Regions from separate parts of the Dyella sp. CR10 genome, predicted to be linked through region 2. Evidence: riboswitches for the same ligand, from Rfam matches in the RefSeq annotation. Region 2 holds a riboswitch; each other region holds the start of a gene.
What was found. Region 2 has a riboswitch for cobalamin ahead of ACNR9O_RS22195 (ribonucleoside-diphosphate reductase subunit alpha). Riboswitches for the same ligand answer to the same signal wherever they lie in the genome.

Region 1 (4,410 bases), 1.3 Mb from region 2:
AAGCGCAGCACCGAGGTGTGATCGAACACCTCCGAGCACACCCAACCGCCGCGCGTCCATGGCGACACCACGATCAGCGGCACGCGGAAACCCAGCCCGATCGGCAGGCCGTTGTTGATCTCGCCGGTCACGCTTACCGTGGACAGGCCGTCGGCGGACGAGGCCGGCGGCGTCGGCGGCGGCACGTGATCGAAGAAGCCGCCGTTTTCGTCGTAGTTGAGGATGAACGCGGTCTTGGCCCACACCGCCGGATTCGACGCCAGGGCGGCCAGCAGGCGTGCGCTCAGATCCTCGCCGTAAGCGGGCTTGTAGCTGGCGTGTTCGGAAAGGTAGTCGGCGGCGACGATCCAGGACACCTGCGGCAGCATGTCGTTGGCCACGTCGCCGGCGAAGGCGGCGACCAGGTCGGGCACGGTCGCCATGCCTTTGTCGTGCAGCGGCGTGCCGGCCTTGGCTTGCTTGAAGTTCTTGAACCAGGCCAGCGCGTTGTCGTCGAAGTTGTTGCTCTCCTGGTACACCTTCCAGCTCACGCCTGCCTTTTCCAGGCGCTCGGCATAGGTAGTCCAGGTGAAGCCCGCGCTGGGCTCGGTGTTGTCCAGCACGGCCGCCTGGCCCACCGACAGGCCATTGCTGCCGGTCATCGCGTGCAGGCGGTTGGGGTTGGTCTGGGTGAGCGTGGCGGCGAAGTAGTGGTCGCAGATCGTGAAGGCATCGGCCAGCGCGTAATAGAACGGCAGGTCGGCGCGCTCGAAATGACCCATGCCCAGGCCGGCTGCGCGCGCCGTGTTCCACGCATCGAACTTGCCCTTGTTGAAGATGGCGGTGTCGACCGGATAGCTCATCGCCGGCGCGCTGGCGCAGATCGCGCTGGTGGTCGAGGTATCCATGCGGAACGGCAGCAGGTAGCCGTCGGTGTTGCCGCTGTATGGCTGGTGCCACACATCACGCGCGCCACCGGGCAGCGGCGCCGGCACGCGGTCGCCGAAGCCGCGCACGCCGCGCAGGCTGCCGTAGTAATGGTCGAAGGAGCGGTTCTCCTGCATGAAGATCACGATGTGCTGCACATCGCTGAGATCGCCGTTGACCGTGGCGGCCGGCGTGGCCAGCGCCTGGCGGATGGCCGGTGGCAGGGCCGATATCGCGGCCAGTCCGCCGGCGGAGGCCGCGGCCATCTTGAGGAAGTTGCGCCGGGTGGCGTCGTGATTCTCGCTCATGCCGCACTCCTGGTGATGCCGGCATGGGCGGGCCGGCGGCGGGTGGAATGACCGCCGCCTAGGACACCGCATGGGTGTTTCAGTCCGATGCAACCGGCAGGACAGTTTCAGGACACGCAGGGGGCCGGTGCGCCGGCCTGTCTAATGCTTCTTCACGCGGCATGGATGAGGTGATGGGACGCGGACTTTGCCGCATCGGTCGCGAACCTCTAAGATGCCGCTCGCCTGAGGTGACCGCCGGCCTGGCCGGTGGTTGAAACGGGAATCCGGTGCGCCGTCTTTACGGCTATTCCGGAGCTGCCCCCGCAACGGTAGGCGAGCAACGGCCAGCGAATGCCACTGTGCTTGAAGAGCATGGGAAGGCGCCGGCCGGGAAGGCACCAGCCTTCGCTCGCGAGCCCGGAGACCGGCCTCGAGGTGAACCGGACATGCGGTGGGCGTGCTCCTGGCGAGCGTGCCTCCGTGCGTCCGTCCAGTGTGCTCCTTTCGTCTGTCCAGACCCGAAGCGATCCGCGCGGGCTGGCGCGGTCTAGGAGCCACCAGTGTCACTGCCTCTCCCGTTGTTGCGACGGTCCGCGCTCGCGGCCGCGTCGTTCCTTATGTTTTCCGCTGTTGCCTGCGCCGACGAACCGGCGAGCGATCTGCGCGGCGTGGTGGTCACGGCCACCCGTACCGAACAGACTGAAGCCGACACGCTGGCATCGGTCACCGTGATCGACCGTGCCGACATCGACCGCCTGCAGCCGCAGTCCGTGGCCGATCTGCTGCAGGGCACGCCGGGCCTGTCGATGGCCAACAACGGCGGGCCGGGCAAGGCGACTTCGCTGTTCCTGCGCGGGACCGAAGCCGATCACGTGCTGGTACTGGTCGACGGCGTGAAGATCGGTTCGGCTACGCTGGGCCAGCCGTCGATCCAGAACATCCCGGTGGCGCAGGTCGAGCGCATCGAGATCGTGCGCGGCCCGTTCTCCAGCCTGTATGGCTCGGAGGCGCTGGGTGGCGTCATCCAGATCTTCACGCGACGCCCGCGCGGCGCGTTCGAGCCCGATCTCGAATTGGGCTACGGCAGCAACGCCAGCTTCCGCGGCGCGGCCGGACTCGGCGGCAAAGTGGGCGATGGCTGGTATGCCGTGCAGGCCACGCACGAGGACACGGACGGCATCAACGCCTGCCGCGGCAAGCCATCGCCGCGCGGCGCGGGTTGTTTCGTGGACGAGCCGGACCGCGACGGTTTCCGCGACAGCTCCGTGTCGCTCAAGGGCGGCTATCGCTTCGACGAAGCCTGGGATGCGGACGCGCAATGGCTGCGCAGCTGGGGCTACAACGCGTACGACGGATCGACCAGCAATCAGGCCGACGTGGTGCAGCAGGTTGCCGGTGCGCGCGTGCATTGGCGTCCTGATCAGGCGTTCACCATGACGCTGAGCGCGGGACAGAGCGCCGACCTCAGCGACAACTATCTCAACGGCCTCTACACCAGCACATTCGATACGCATCGCGACCTGGGTTCGCTGCAGGGCGACCTTGCGCTGGGCGGCGGACTGTGGAGCCTGGGTTACGACTGGCAGCGCGATCGCGTGGACAGCAGTACGTCCTACGCGCGCGATCGCCGTCTCAACCGCGGCGTGTTCGGCCAGTGGCAGCAGACCTTCGGCACGCACTCGTTCCAGGCCAGCCTGCGCCATGACGACAACCAGCAATTTGGCGGCAAGACGACCGGTAGTCTGCTGTGGGGCTGGCAGTTCGCTTCGGCGTTGCGACTTACGGCCAGCGCCGGCTCCGCCTACAAGGCGCCGACCTTCAATGAGCTGTACTACCCGGGCTACGGCAGCGCCGCGTTGCGCCCGGAGAGCTCGCGCAGCTACGAGCTTGGCCTGCGCGGCACGCCTGCCTGGGGCCTGTGGTCGGTCAACGCGTTCGAGAACCGGATCCGCGACTTGATCGCCTACGACGCCTCGATCGGCCTCCCCGGCAACGTCGAGCGCGCGCGCATCCGTGGCGCGGAGGCGGTGGCGTCGACCACGCTGGCGGGTTGGACATGGCGTGGTACCGCCACCTGGCTGGATCCGCGCAACCGGAGCGCGACCAATCGCGACAAGCTGCTGCCGCGCCGCACCGGACGCAGCGCGCGCATCGATGCGGACCGCAGCTTCGGCGCCTTCAGCGTTGGCGCCAGCGTGTACGCCGCGGGGCGCCGCTACGACGACCTGGCCAATATGCGCCGACTGGGCGGTTATGCGCTGACGGACCTGCGCCTGGCCTACGCGCTGGACCACGCATGGAAGTTGCAGCTGAGCCTGCGCAATGCCTTCGACAAGCACTACGAAACCGCGGCCTTCTACAACCAGCCGGGCCGCACCGCCATGCTGAGCGTGAGCTACCGGCCCGCGCAGTGAACCTGAATCCCTCCAGGAGCGAACCATGACCGCCACGCCACCGCGTTTCTCCGCGCCGCTCGCCATCGCGCTCGCCGCGGTGATGATCGCCACGCGTTTTCATCACTTCGGCACGGCGCTGCATCTGCCCGATGCGTCGATGGCGCTGTTCTTCCTCGGCGGTCTGTGGCTGCGCCGGCACCTGGCATTCGCCGGCTTCATCGCGCTGGCGGTGGCATTGGACTGGGTGTCGGTGTCGTACGCGGGTGTCAGCGATTTCTGCGTGACGCCCGCCTACAGCTTCCTGCTGCCGGCCTATGCGGCGCTGTGGTACGCCGGCCGCGCCTGGTCGATACGGATGGCACCGACACCGGGCAGGCTGGCCGGCGCCTTTGGGCTGGCGGCGCTGGCCGCGTCGGTGTCCTTCCTGATCTCCAATGGGGCCTTCTACTGGCTGGGCGGCCGCTATGCCCAGCCGCACATGAGCGAGTACCTGGCCCGCGCTTGGCAATGGGGTCCGCTGTTCGTGCGCACTACGCTGAGCTACGTGGCAGTCGCGCTGGTTGCCTACTGGGCGGTGGCTCGCCTTGCCGCGTCGCGCCACGCGGGGGCGCGCGCATGAGCATGGACGCGACGCCGCCGGAGGTGCTGCGCCATCGCGAGCGCATGCAGCGCAAGAAGGAGCTGGTCGATCGCAAGATCGCTCGCGCCACCATCGACCGTGGCGTGCTGGTGGTGAACACCGGCAACGGCAAGGGCAAGAGCTCATCCGGTTTCGGCATGTTGGCGCGCTCGCTCGGCCACGGGTTCCACTGCGGCGT
Region 2 (4,410 bases):
CGTTGTGGCAATTCACCGATCGCGAGCAGGGCATCCAGGGCGTGAGCAAGGTCGACCGCAACCGCTTCCGTGGCAGCGATGCCACACTGCGGCAACGCTGGCCGTTTACGTAAGCACTTCACTTCGTGCGTAGCGTGACGCCGGGCAACGACGGCGCCTGGCCGCAGCGCCCCGCTCGCAACGCATCCAGAAATGCCGTCGCCAGCTTCGTGGTATCGCGTTGCACGGTCGCGGCGAACTGGCCGCCGCCGAAATTCATGTGATTGGCGCCATCCACCACCGCCAGCCAGCGGCAACCAGGCCCGAGTCCGTCGAATGCTTGCATGCGCCAGCGATAGTCCCCGCCCAGTCCCTGGTCGCGCGTACCGGTGACCAGCAGCATCGGCGCACGGATCGGCGCCCACGCGCCGGTGGGAAACACCGGCCCCGGGCCTTCCGGCGAAAGTGCCACATAGGCATCGAAACCACCCTTCGGCGCCAGCCCCAGCTTGTTGCGTGCACCAGCCTCCAGCATCACCGTGATCGCGCCCATGGAGTGGCCCAGAAGCGCCTTGAACGGCGCGCGGCATCGCTGCTCCGACCAGGCCAGCGCCGCATCGACATCCTGGAAGCGCGTGCGATATGCCGATGCATCGGTCACCAGCGCGGCAAGACCGCCCTTGAAGCCGTCCTCGCGCATGTCCTGCTTGAGCACCGGCAGGCCGCTCTCGCGATGGCCCATCACCACCACTCGCCAGCCGTCGGCACTCAACGCTTCACCTACATAACGCAAACCCTGCTCGCTGCCGCCGGCGCCGTGCGAGACCAGCAGCAAGGGCGGACAAGCCTGCGTCGCGGCCGGCTCGTACACCATCAAAGGCGTGCTCGCGCCGTCGGCGCGCGGCGCTTCGGTGCGCTGCGCACCCCACGCATGAGCAGTGGGCAAGGCCAGCAGCACGGCGGCGATCTTCAGCGGCTTCGACATATCCCCTCCCCTATGGCAGCTCGCACTGCGGTAACGTGGCGGCCTTTCCCGCAAGGAACCGCGCCATGACCAGCCTGCTCTTCGTTGCCCTGCTGTCCGCACCCGGCATGCCGGCGGATGATTTCTCAACGCGGGTGCAGCAGGCGAAGTTGACGGAGGCCGCCAAGGGCGGTTCCGAGTACCAGAAGAAAATGTGGGACGCGATCGGCGACCGCACTACCGATGCCCTCAAAGGCTGCATCGCCTCCCTGCCCAAGCCGAACAAGGCCCCCTTCACCCTGGTCGCCGACGTGCACGCGGACGGCAGCCTGGGTCGCGTCGAAGTGCGCGCCCCCACCGACGTGGCCACCTGCCTGCTCAGCCAGTTCGCCGCCTGGAAGCTGCCCGCGCCGCCGGCCGACCCGGTGCCTTACCCCATCGAGGTGGACTTCACGATCACCCAGTGAAGGCTCCCCGGACGGGGAAATCCCTAGGGCCTGATCCCACGCCGTAGCCTTGCCCGAGCCCCGAAGGCTCACTGGGATTTTTTCGACGCCCGGCAAGCCCCGCCACGCCTCGCACCAGGGCACTTATCCACCGATCTATGCACAAGTGGTTGGGTTGACCGAGCCGGACACCCCCGATATGTTGTGCCCCGTCGGTGCCTCTCCCAGATCTTTATCTGACGAGCGGCTTGAGGGAATCCGGTGCAAATCCGGGACTGCCCCGCAGCGGTAAGCGGAAACGAAAGCTCCTATCGCACTGGCCGTCAGGCTGGGAAGCGGGGGCGAGTAGGTCGGATCGTTCGGCGACGAACTATCCATGTCCGCGAGTCCGAAGACCTGCCGACACGCCGCGGCCTTCTCTGCCGCGGTGAGTGATGGCGGCTTCCGCGGGGAGGCGCGCCGTGGCACGGGGCATCCGCTCCGTCGCCCGGCCGTCCGCGCTGAAAACGCCTTCGCCTCAGCCCTGCGCGCGGGAGCAGGTCGTTGAAGCCCTTGGCCTGGAGCGATGCCGCCATGCAACCTATCGATACCGACTCGCGCGAGCGCACTGACGACCGCGCGGACGCATCCGCTTTCCCTGTCGCCGCGGCCAGCGCCGAACCTGCGCGCATGGAACCCGTCGCGGAAACCCCATTCGCCCTGACCCCGCCGCACAACCCCGGCCAGATGCGCGTGACCAAGCGCAACGGCGGCCAGGAAGTGGTGGACGTCAACAAGATCGTCCGCGCGGTCACCCGCAGCGGCGAAGGCCTGCACGCGGTCGACCCGCTGCGCGTGGCCCTGAAGACCATCGGCGGCCTGTACGACGGCGCCACCACGCGCGAGCTGGACGAGCTGTCGATCCGCACCGCCGCCGCACTCACGGCGGAAGAGCCCGAGTACGGCCAGCTCGCCGCGCGCCTGCTCGGCGCCTATATCGACAAGGAAGTGAGCGGCCAGGAAATCCAGAGCTTCTCGCAATCCATCGCGCGCGGCGCGGAGCTCGGCATCCTCAATGACCGCCTGCGCGACTTCGTCGCTGCCCATGCGCGCAAGCTCAACGACGCGATCGATCCGCTGGCGACGCGTCGCTTCGAATACTTCGGCCTGCGCACCGTGTACGACCGCTACCTGCTGCGCCACCCGCAGCTGCGCAAGGTGGTCGAGACGCCGCAGTACTTCTTCATGCGCATCGCCTGCGCCCTGGGCGGCAACGACATCGGCGAGACGCTGGAGCTGTACCGCCTGCTCTCCTCGCTGGAATACATGGCCAGCTCGCCCACCCTGTTCAACGCCGGCACCGCGCACGAGCAGCTCAGCTCCTGCTTCCTGCTCGACTCGCCCACCGATTCGCTGGAATCGATCTACGAGAAGTACGGCGACGTGGCCAAGCTCAGCAAGTTCGCCGGCGGCATCGGCCTGGCCTACTCGCGCGTGCGTTCGCGCGGCTCGCTGATCAAGGGCACCAACGGCCACTCCAACGGCCTGGTGCCGTGGCTGAAGACGCTGGACGCCTCGGTCGCCGCGGTCAACCAGGGCGGCAAGCGCAAGGGCGCGGCCTGTGTGTACCTGGAGCCCTGGCACGCGGACATCGAGGAGTTCCTCGAACTGCGCGACAACACCGGCGACGAAGCGCGCCGCACGCACAACCTCAATCTGGCCAATTGGATCCCCGACGAGTTCATGCGTCGCGTGGAGCGCGACGGCGAATGGTCGCTGTTCGACCCGAAGATCGTGCCGCACTTCGTCGACAGCTGGGGCGAGACGTTCGAGCGCGCCTACCGCGAGGCGGAAGCCGCGGGCTTGGCCACGAAGAAGGTCAAGGCGCGCGAACTTTACGCGCGCATGCTGCGCACCCTGGCCCAGACCGGCAACGGCTGGATGACCTTCAAGGACCGCAGCAACGCCACCAGCAACCAGACGGCCAAGGCGGAGAACGTCATCCACCTGTCCAACCTGTGCACCGAGATCCTCGAGGTGACCAACGCCGGCGAGACGGCAGTGTGCAATCTCGGCTCGGTGAACCTGGCGCGTCACGTGGTGGATGGCGTGTTCGACTTCGACAAGCTCGCCGCCACCGTGCGCACCGCGGTGCGCCAGCTGGATCGCGTGATCGACCTGAACTTCTACCCGATCGACACCGCGCGCACCGCCAACATGAAATGGCGTCCGGTGGGCCTGGGCGTGATGGGCCTGCAGGACGTGTTCTTCAAGCTGCGCCTGCCCTTCGACTCGGCCGAGGCGCTGGCGTTGTCCACGCGCATCGCCGAGGAGATTTATTTCCACGCGCTGTCGATGTCCAACGAGCTGGCCCGCCAGTACGGCGCGCACCCGGGCTTCGGCGAAAGCCGCGCCGCCAACGGCGAGCTGCAGTTCGACTACTGGCCGCAGGCGAAGCCGCACGACCCGGCGCGCTGGGAAAGCCTGCGCACAAGCCTGAAGGAGCATGGCCTGCGCAACTCGCTGCTGATCGCCATCGCGCCGACGGCGACCATCGCCTCGATCTCCGGCTGCTACGAGTGCATCGAGCCGCAGGTCAGCAATCTGTTCAAGCGCGAGACGCTGTCCGGCGACTTCCTGGTGGTGAACCGCTACCTGGTCGAGGAGCTGAAGACGCTGGGCCTGTGGACGCCCGAGGTCCGCGACGCCATCAAGCTGGCCGAGGGTTCGATCCAGGGCATCACGGCCATTCCGGAACGCCTGCGGCAGGTCTATCGCACCGTGTGGGAACTGCCGCAGAAGGCGCTGATCGACCTGGGCGCCGCGCGCGGCGCCTATATCGACCAGAGCCAGTCGCTGAACCTGTTCATGGAGAACCCGAACATCGGCCAGCTCAGCTCCATGTACATGTACGCATGGAAGTCCGGCATCAAGACCACCTACTACCTGCGCTCGCGCCCGGCCACCAAGATTGCCAAGACCACGGTCTCCGCCGCGCCTGTCGCCAAGGCGGCGCCGCAGGCGGAGCAGGAGCAGGCGACC
Region 3 (4,410 bases), 410 kb from region 2:
CAGGGCCGAGCGGGTGGTCTGGGTAAGGTCGAAGATCGGGGTGATCTTGAGGTCGGCCGGCAGCCACGAGCGCATTTCCGGCAGCTTGGCGCGCACCGCGTCGGCGGTGGCCACGGCGTTGGCTTCCGGCCGCTTGCTCACGCGGATGGTCACCGAGCGCGAACCGTTGAACCAGGCTGCCTGGTATTCGTCCTGCTGGCCGCTGTAGACCTTCGCCACGTCGGACAGACGCACCGGCGTGCCGTTCTTCACCGAGATCAGCAGCTGGCCGAACTCCTCCGGGTCGTGCAGGGCATCGGTAGCGGTGACCGTCATCTGGGTCACGCCATCGCTCAGCGTGCCCTGCGGCGAGGTGACGTTGGCTGCGCGCAGCGCGTTGCGCACATCGTTGCCGGACAGTCCCATCGCCGCCAGCTGCGCATTGTTGAGCTCGACGCGCACCGCCTTCGGCCGGCCGCCCATGATGCGCACCTGAGCCACGCCCGGCACCTGCGACAGGACCGGCTTGATGAGCGTGTCGGCCATGTCGAACAGCTTGTCCGGCGTCTGCGTGCTGGAGGTCATCGACAGCAGCAGCACCGGCATTTGCGAGTTGTTGAATTTGAAGTAGCGCGGCGGGATGGTCATGCTCGACGGCAGGTCCACCTGGGCGGCGTTGATCGCCGCCTGTACGTCGCGCGCCAGCTTGTCGGTCGACTTGCCCGGTTCGAACAGCAGGACCACCGAGGTCGAGCCGTCGTTGCTCTCCGAACTCATCTCCTTGATGCCCGGGATCCGGCCCAGGTGGCGCTCCAGCGGAGCGGCCACGGTGGACGCCATGGTCTGTGCGCTCGCGCCCGGGACTTCGGCATAGACCGACATGCCGGGGAACTCCAGCGCCGGCAGCGCCGCCACGCCGATCAGGATGTAGGTCCAGAGGCCGGCCAGCGCCAAGCCCAGGGCGAGCAGCGAAGTGCCCACCGGACGGCGGATCATTGGAGCGAAGATGTTCACGTGTTCCCCGGGCGGCGCCTCCTGCGGCGCTCCGGGCGGGACTTTATGCCGGGGACGGGCTGCTTGGGATGTGCCTGAAGTTCGGCCCGCGTCCAGGCCGCAGGTCGGGACGAGCCGACGCTCGCCCCGACCCGTGCCAGGCATTAGTGCGACGGGCTGTAGCGCACCGTCAGATAGGCCGTGCGGCCCAGCTGGTTGTAGAAGCGCACGGTTTCGTAGCGGTGATCGAACACATTGGCCACGCGTGCCTGCAGGCTCCAGCCCGGCTGGAAGTTCCAGCTGGCGCGCAGGTCCACGGTGGCGTAGCCGCCCAGGCGCTGCAGGTTGGCCGCGTCGTCGTAGCGGTAGCCCTCGCTATTGACCGTGCCGCCGACGCTGAAGGCGCCCAGGTCGCGGTCCAGGTCGACGCGGGCGATGCGCTCCGGGCGGCGCGCCAGCAGGTTGCCGTGGTTGGGGTCGTCCTCGCCGCGGTTTTCCGGCTTCTGGAAGGTCAGGTAGCCGCGCACGTGCCAACCGTCCACGTCGGCGCCCAACTGGCCCTCGATCCCGCGGATACGCGCCTTGCTGACGTTGACGGGCACGAAGTTGGCGTCGTAGCCGATGAGGTCGTCGACCTTGGTCTGGTAGGCATTGATCGCCCAGTTCCATGCGCCGGGGCGCGCCGACAGCCCAATCTCCGCCGTGCGCGACTTCTCCGGCTTGAGGTCCGGGTTCGCGGTGGGGAAGCCGAAGAACGGCGGGAAGTACAGGTCGTTGAAGGTCGGCGCGTGGAACGCGCTGCCGTACGAAGCGGTGAGCTTCATGCCGTTGGCGAACCGGTAGCCGTAGGCAGCGGCGCCGGTGTCGTGGTTGCCGAACTGCTGGTTGTGGTCGTGGCGCGCCGACAGCTGCACTTCGTGCGAGCCGAACTGGCCCTGGTACAGCGCGAACACGCCGGTGTTGTTGCGCTTGGTGCGCAGGAAATCGGTGTCGCTCTGCACGCGTTCCTGCTGGTAATCCACGCCGGCGCTCAGCAGCTGGCCCGGCGCAAGCGTCACATCGTTCTGCCAGGACGCCTGGTTGCGACGCGAATACAGATTGCCTACGCGCAGCATGTCGGCGCCCAGGGCGGCGTTGTCGAGGTAATTGTCGGCGCGGTCGAGGTTCTGGCCGGCGCTCAGGCTCATCTTCCAGGCGTCCAGCACGGCGAAGCGCAGGTTCGCGCCGGCCACCTGCTGCGAGCGACGGGTGTAGTTCTGGAAGGAGCCGTCGTACTCGATGTCGCCCTTGCTCTTGAGCAAGCTGGCGGACAGTTCGGTGCCGTCGTCCCAGCGATAGCCGCCGCTGAGCGCGCCGTTATAGGTGCGATAGCCGTCGGCGTCCGGCTCGTTGACGAAGCACCCGCCCACGCCGGCCGCCGCGGCGCGGCAGGCATTGATGCCGCGCGTGTACTGGCCGCCCACGCTGGCGTTGAACCACGCGTTGCGCGAACCGCCGGACAGGCCGAACTGACCGTCGGCCAGGCGATGGCTGCCCACGCCCAGGGTCACGGAAGGCGTCAGGGCCTCACCGGGCTGGCCGTGGCGGGTGAAGATCTGGATCACGCCGCCGATCGCGTCGGAGCCGTACAGGCTGGAGCGCGGGCCGCGCACGATCTCGATGCGCTCGATCTGTTCGACCGGCAGCTGCTCGAACGCCGGGATGCCGGCACCCACGGTGCCGATGCGCACGCCGTCCACTAGCACCAGCGTGTGCGAAGAGTTGGTGCCGCGCATGAACAGCGACGTCTGCTGTCCCAGGCCGCCGGCGTTGGCGAAAGCCACGCCCGGCAGGCCCGCCAGCAGGTCTTGCACGGATTGCGGCTGCAGTCGTTCGATGTCGTCGCGCGTGAGCACCGTGACCGGCGCCAGCGTTTCGTCGATCGGCATCGCGGTGCGGGTGGCGGTCACCACCACGGTCGGCAGCTGCCCGGCCTGATTCTGGTCGGCGGCATGCGCCACCGCGACGCAGGACAGCAGGGCGGTGGCGAGCAGGGTCTTCTTCATGTGTCGCATTTCCTTGCGCCGCGCCTCTCGCACGGCTCATCGGTTCGTGAGCTGGCGCAACGTAAGCGAAGGAAGGAAAGGAACGACGGCAGGCGAACGAGCGCCGACACGTGGTCCGACCTCGCCCTCCGCGAGTCGCCAGTTGGAAATCCGGGCCGGTCTCCGGGCTCGCGAGTGCGCGTCGCCGCGCTCCGCAGTGGCCTTCCCATGCCCTTGGGCACAGTGGCTTCGTCACCGCGGCAAATTGCTCGCTTACCGTTGCGGGGGCAGCGCCGGCCTGACCCCGAGGGGCGCACCGGCTTCCCGTTTCATCCCTTCGGCCGACGGCTTGGGGACACCCGAACGAACGCAACTTTAACGGAGGGCCTCGTCGGCTGGCAATGTGGCCAACGGGTGATGTCGCGCGTTTGGACATCTATACGGCCAAACAAAGGTTCCATCGAGTGCGGCCGGCGGGGTGTTCGCGCAAGCTTCGTGCAGGCTTGCCGTCAGCCCGACGAAGGAATCGCAAGTTCTTGTTTTTAAAAAAGATGTAAGCCTCGCGCAAGAGTAAAAATTTTGTTGACGCGCGTCGCAGACGCCTCGTAAGGTCAGGCCCGGATCGCGCAAGTTCGCGCGTCGTCCACGAGGCATGGGGACGCCTTTGGGATCGGTCAAAGAACCGGTGGCGACGGCGAATGACTTGTTCCGCGATTCAACTTTCGGGCGTTCGCGCCTATCGGCCGTCAGGCCTTTCTGGGGAGATAGTTAAAGTGACCAATTTCCGACTCTTGGGTCGGGCGCCGCTGTGGCGCCAGACCGCGCTGGCGACTGCTCTGAGTTTGAGTCTGGCGGGCGTCGCCCTGGCCCAGTCCAACGCATCGGGCACTGTTTTTGGCCATGTGGACAGCGCCGCCGGTGGCAGCGTTCGCCTTGAAAACATCGACACGGGGCAGAGCCGTGATATCGCAGTCGATCAGTCCGGCCGCTACCGCGCCGCGTCGCTGCCGGTAGGCCGTTACAAGGTCAGCCTGATGAAGGACGGCAAGGTCGTGGACAGCCGCGACAACGTGGCCGTGCAGGTCGGTACTGGTACCGACGTTTCCTTTGCCGCTGCTGCAGCGGCGGCTGATGCCGCCAAGAACCTGGAAGGCGTGTCCGTGGTGGCCAGTGCGCTGCCGGCGATCGACGTGTCGTCGGTCGATTCGCGCACCGTGCTGACCTCCGAGACGCTGCAGAAGGTGCCGGTGGCGCGCAACATCACCGCCGCCGCGCTGCTGGCACCGGGCACGGTGCAGGGTGACTCGCGTTACGGCAACGTGGCCTCGTTCGGCGGCGCCTCGGCGGCCGAGAACCAGTACTACGTCAACGGTTTCGCCGTGACCAATTCGCTGACCGGCATCGGCATGGCCCA

Region 1: another riboswitch for cobalamin. It lies ahead of btuB (TonB-dependent vitamin B12 receptor); the one in region 2 lies ahead of ACNR9O_RS22195 (ribonucleoside-diphosphate reductase subunit alpha).
Region 3: another riboswitch for cobalamin. It lies ahead of btuB (TonB-dependent vitamin B12 receptor); the one in region 2 lies ahead of ACNR9O_RS22195 (ribonucleoside-diphosphate reductase subunit alpha).

Annotation. Positions count from the first base shown of each region.
Region 1 is NZ_CP185986.1:3,665,537-3,669,946, reverse strand. It holds gene ACNR9O_RS16605 (phosphocholine-specific phospholipase C) at 1-1,214, opposite strand, end outside; cobalamin riboswitch at 1,426-1,644, shown strand; gene btuB (TonB-dependent vitamin B12 receptor) at 1,814-3,610, shown strand; gene ACNR9O_RS16595 (hypothetical protein) at 3,636-4,211, shown strand; gene cobO (cob(I)yrinic acid a,c-diamide adenosyltransferase) at 4,214-4,410, shown strand, end outside.
Region 2 is NZ_CP185986.1:4,953,968-4,958,377, reverse strand. It holds gene ACNR9O_RS22210 (glycoside hydrolase family 25 protein) at 1-113, shown strand, start outside; gene ACNR9O_RS22205 (alpha/beta hydrolase family protein) at 119-964, opposite strand; gene ACNR9O_RS22200 (hypothetical protein) at 1,030-1,410, shown strand; cobalamin riboswitch at 1,586-1,807, shown strand; gene ACNR9O_RS22195 (ribonucleoside-diphosphate reductase subunit alpha) at 1,963-4,410, shown strand, end outside.
Region 3 is NZ_CP185986.1:4,544,688-4,549,097, reverse strand. It holds gene ACNR9O_RS20475 (efflux RND transporter permease subunit) at 1-993, opposite strand, end outside; gene btuB (TonB-dependent vitamin B12 receptor) at 1,137-3,017, opposite strand; cobalamin riboswitch at 3,154-3,374, opposite strand; gene ACNR9O_RS20465 (TonB-dependent receptor) at 3,770-4,410, shown strand, end outside.